DNA from 2 places in the Streptomyces sp. NPDC002446 genome. Region 1 is predicted to be linked to the other one. Evidence: riboswitches for the same ligand, from Rfam matches in the RefSeq annotation. Region 1 holds a riboswitch; the other holds the start of a gene.

Region 1 (2,189 bases):
CGGAAACCGATCCGCTCCAGCGTGCTCGCCGCCGGCCGGTCCAGCAGCACCGCCGAGCGGAACCCCTTGGGCAGCCCGGCCTCCTCCGCCCGGCCGACCAGCCGGCCCACCGCCCTGCGGTGCCGCGCGAAGGCGTATCCGGACACCCCGCGCCCGCGCGCTTCCTGCCCGGACCGGGCCACCTCCGGCGCCACGTCGAGCAGCACGAGATGCAGCCCGCGGCCGCCGCGCGCGGCCGACCGGGCGATCCAGCGGCGCACCCAGGCCAGCGTTCCGCAGTCGTGCACCACCACGCTGTCGCCGGAGCGCAGCGCACGGCCCAGCGCCAGATAGTGCGCGGCCCGCACCAGCGGCCGGTACAGGCCGTACGGCAGCCGGCGCAGCCTGCCGCGCTCCCAGCGCTCGCGCACGTCCTGCGAATCGATGCGGTGCACCGCGGCGCCCCGGCTGTCCAGCGGCGGCACCACCCGGCGCATCAGGGTGCTCTTGCCGCTGCCCGGCAGCCCGGAGACCACGACCAGGTCACCGGCGCGGAACCGCAGCTCGGCGGTGTCGCGGGTGCGCTTGCCGGCCCGCAGGTCGACGACGGTGTGGCCGCGCCCCGGCCGTACGACGGACCGCGCCGCGCGCCTGGTCCGGGACACGGCGGCGGATGCCACCGGCGCGTCCGGGGGTACGGCCCCTGCAGTGGCCGCGAATGCCGCTTCCCTGTGCACCGTGATCGCCCTCCCCGTCCGGTTCCGGTCCGTTCCGAGTCCGTCCCTTACCCGCAGAGTGTCAAGAAAAGGTAATGCCCATCAAGGCGATTGTCCGATCTGTCGGCGTGGCGGAGGTGGTCCTGGACGGGGTGGCGACCGGGGCTCCTCGAACGGGCGATCCCGTGTAATGATGTGGCCGCCACGTGCACATCTCAGCTCACCCGTGCACCGCCAACTCCATACCGGCCGCTTGAATCCGCGCGGGAGAGTCCCCGGCCGTCATGGCGGGGCGCCGAAGGAGCAAGTCCTCCCTTGAATCTCTCAGGCCCCTATACCGCGCGGGCGAGGCAGATCTGAAAAGCGAGCCACTGCCCGGGCTACGGGGCGGCTCCACCCAAGGTGCAAACCGGGTCCGTTCGCGGGATCCCGGTGAACCTCTCAGGTTCCGATGACAGATGGGGAGAACGTCTTGTCACCCATGCCTGGGAGCCCAGAACCATGACTGATGCCCCCCGTCGCACCGCGCTGGATGCCACCCACCGCGCGCTCGGTGCGACCATGACCGACTTCGCCGGCTGGGACATGCCGCTGCGCTACGGCAGCGAGCGCGACGAACACGTCGCCGTCCGCACCCGGGCCGGCCTCTTCGACCTCTCCCACATGGGTGAGATCACCGTCACCGGCCCGCAGGCCGCCGACCTCCTCGACTATGCGCTGGTCGGCAACATCGGCGGCGTCCAGACCGGCCGCGCCCGGTACACGATGATCTGCGAGGCCGGGGGCGGCATCCTGGACGACCTGATCGTCTACCGCCTCGCGGACCAGGAGTACATGGTCGTCGCCAACGCCTCCAACGCCCAGGTGGTGCTGGACGCGCTGACCGCGCGGGCGGGCGGTTTCGACGCCGCGATCCGCGACGACCGGGACGCCTACGCGCTGCTCGCGGTGCAGGGCCCGGAGTCGCCCGGGATCCTCAAGAAGCTGACGGACGCCGATCTGGACGGCCTCAAGTACTACGCCGGTCTGCCCGGCACGGTCGCCGGCGTCGACGCGCTGATCGCCCGTACGGGATACACCGGCGAGGACGGCTTCGAGCTGTTCGTCCGGCCGGCGGACGCGGTGGCGCTGTGGGAGGCGCTGACCGAGGCCGGCAAGGACGCCGGTCTGGTGCCCTGCGGCCTGTCCTGCCGCGACACGCTGCGCCTGGAGGCGGGCATGCCGCTGTACGGGCACGAGCTCACCACCGCCACCACGCCGTTCGACGCGGGCCTGGGCCGGGTAGTGAAGTTCGAGAAGACCACCAACGGCGGTGACTTCGTGGGCCGCGCCGCGCTGGAGGCCGCGGCCGGGCGCGCCGAGACGGTCCCGCCGCGCAAGCTGGTCGGCCTGGTCGCCGAGGGCCGCCGGGTTCCGCGCGCCGGATACCCGGTCGTCACGGCCGACGGCACGGTGATCGGCGAGGTCACCTCCGGTGCTCCCTCCCCCACCCTG
Region 2 (2,189 bases), on a different contig from region 1:
ACGGGAGGCGGCGGTGCGGCTGCTGGAGACGGTGGACACCACGGGCGGGGTGCGGCTGCTGGGCGTGGGGGTCAGCGGGCTGGCCGACTTCACCCAGGAGGATCTGTTCGCCCAGCTGGCGACGGAGCGGGAGGCCGAGGAGCTGGCCAAGGCGGGGCCCGAGCCGGTGGGGGAGGAGACCGGCGAGCGGGAGCCGGAGGAGGAGCGGCCGCGGCGCTGGCATCCGGGGCTGGATGTGGTGCACGACGAGTTCGGCGCCGGGTGGGTGCAGGGGAGTGGCGTGGGCAGGGTGACCGTACGCTTCGAGACGCCGTGGTCCGCACCGGGGAGGGTGCGGACCTTTGCCGTCGAGGACCCGGCGCTGCGGCCGGGTGAGCCCTTGCCGCTGGTGGGCGGCGGGTCGGGAGGGGGTCAGTCCTCCGAGCCCGCGATCTTGCCGAAGTCCTTGTCGCCGGAGCCGCCAGAGCCGCCCGCGCCGCCCGAGCCGCCGGATCCGCCGGTGGCGCCCGAGTCGCCGGGGGAGAGCGCGTCGGAGTCCGGGAGGGAGATATCCAGCCGGTAGTGGTGGTAGAGCTGGAGCTCCTGTTCAGGGGAGAGGTGGCGGCCCACGCCGAAGTCCGGGGCGTCCTTGATCAGCTTGCGGTCGTAGGGGATGTGCAGGCCGTCACCGATCATTTTGCTGGGCTCCAGGGGGACGAACGCGTCCCGGCTGAAGAGACCGGTGCGGACGGCCGCCCACTCCGGTTCCCCCGTCGCGTCGTCGAGGTAGACCTCGTCGATCGTGCCTATTTTCGCGCCGTTACGGTCGAACGCTTTGCGGCCGATCAGGCTCCGGGGATCGATATCGGTTTGCACGGCCCCTCCAATTGGTCGCAACTGCCCTGTGACAACTACCAAACGGCACATTTCATGCTGCGGCCACTCGAAGGATCCTTCGAGTGGTGCGCTGGTAGGCTGGCGAATGGCCGCAGACCCCATGCGGGAGAGTCCTTTGTCGTTCGCGACCAGGGCGCCGAAGGAGCAAATCCTCCCCGGAATCTCTCAGGCACACGTACCGCATGGACGAGGTCACTCTGGAAAGCAGGGCGGGCCACGGACAGGCACACTGCCGGAACCCCTCCTCACCGACGGTGAAAGCCGGGCCGCTCGCGCGGGCCGGTGAAGCTCTCAGGTTGAGATGACAGAGGGGGAGGCCGTCCGGGCACCCGCGCCGTGGTGCCCCTCGTAGGTCGCGCTGACCAGGAGGCCCCCGCAGATGACCACCAATCGCATCTCCTTGACCGAGCTCGAACAGGGCATTCCGTTCGAGCGCCGGCACATCGGTCCCGACCACGAGGCGCAGGCAAAGATGCTCGCGCACGTCGGCTTCGGGTCGCTGGACGAGCTCACCGCCGCCGCCGTCCCCGACGTGATCAAGAGCGCCGAGGCGCTCGGCCTGCCGCAGGGCCGTACGGAGGCCGAGGTCCTCCAGGAGCTGCGCGGCCTGGCGGAGCGCAACCAGGTGCTGTCCCCCATGATCGGCCTGGGGTACTACGGCACGTTCACCCCGCCGGTGATCCTCCGCAACGTCATGGAGAACCCTGCCTGGTACACGGCCTACACGCCCTACCAGCCGGAGATCTCGCAGGGCCGCCTTGAGGCGCTGCTGAACTTCCAGACGATGGTCGCCGAGCTGACCGGACTGCCCACCTCCGGCGCCTCGCTGCTGGACGAGGGCACCGCCGCCGCCGAGGCGATGGCGCTCTCCCGCCGTGTCGGCAAGGTCAAGCAGGGCGTCTTCCTGGTGGACGCCGACTGTCTGCCGCAGACCGTCGCCGTGATCCAGACCCGCGCAGAGCCGACCGGTGTCGAGGTCGTCGTCGCGGACCTGTCCGACGGCATCCCCGCCGAGATCGCCGAGCGCGGCGTCTTCGGTGTGCTGCTGCAGTACCCGGGCGCCTCCGGCGCGGTGCGCGACCCGCGTGCCGTCATCGAGCAGGCCCATGAGCTGGGCGCGGTCGTCACGGTGGCGGCCGATCTGCTCGCCCTGACGCTGCTGACCTCGCCCGGCGAGCTCGGCGCCGACATCGCGGTCGGCACCACCCAGCGCTTCGGCGTCCCGATGGGCTTCGGCGGACCGCACGCCGGCTTCATGGCCGTACGCGATCAGTTCGCCCGCAGCCTGCCCGGCCGCCTGGTGGGCGTCTCCG

The links. Region 1 has a riboswitch for glycine ahead of gcvT (glycine cleavage system aminomethyltransferase GcvT). Riboswitches for the same ligand answer to the same signal wherever they lie in the genome.
Region 2: it holds a riboswitch for glycine, as region 1 does, so the genes downstream of both, gcvP (aminomethyl-transferring glycine dehydrogenase) here and gcvT (glycine cleavage system aminomethyltransferase GcvT) in region 1, are expected to answer to the same signal.

Annotation. Positions count from the first base shown of each region.
Region 1 is NZ_JBSFYC010000012.1:82,204-84,392, reverse strand. It holds gene ACWD6P_RS10005 (AAA family ATPase) at 1-722, opposite strand, end outside; glycine riboswitch at 950-1,045, shown strand; glycine riboswitch at 1,046-1,163, shown strand; gene gcvT (glycine cleavage system aminomethyltransferase GcvT) at 1,197-2,189, shown strand, end outside.
Region 2 is NZ_JBSFYC010000009.1:144,515-146,703, reverse strand. It holds gene ACWD6P_RS08140 (DNA polymerase IV) at 1-562, shown strand, start outside; partial or broken gene ACWD6P_RS08135 (PRC-barrel domain-containing protein) at 697-906, opposite strand; glycine riboswitch at 970-1,067, shown strand; gene gcvP (aminomethyl-transferring glycine dehydrogenase) at 1,256-2,189, shown strand, end outside.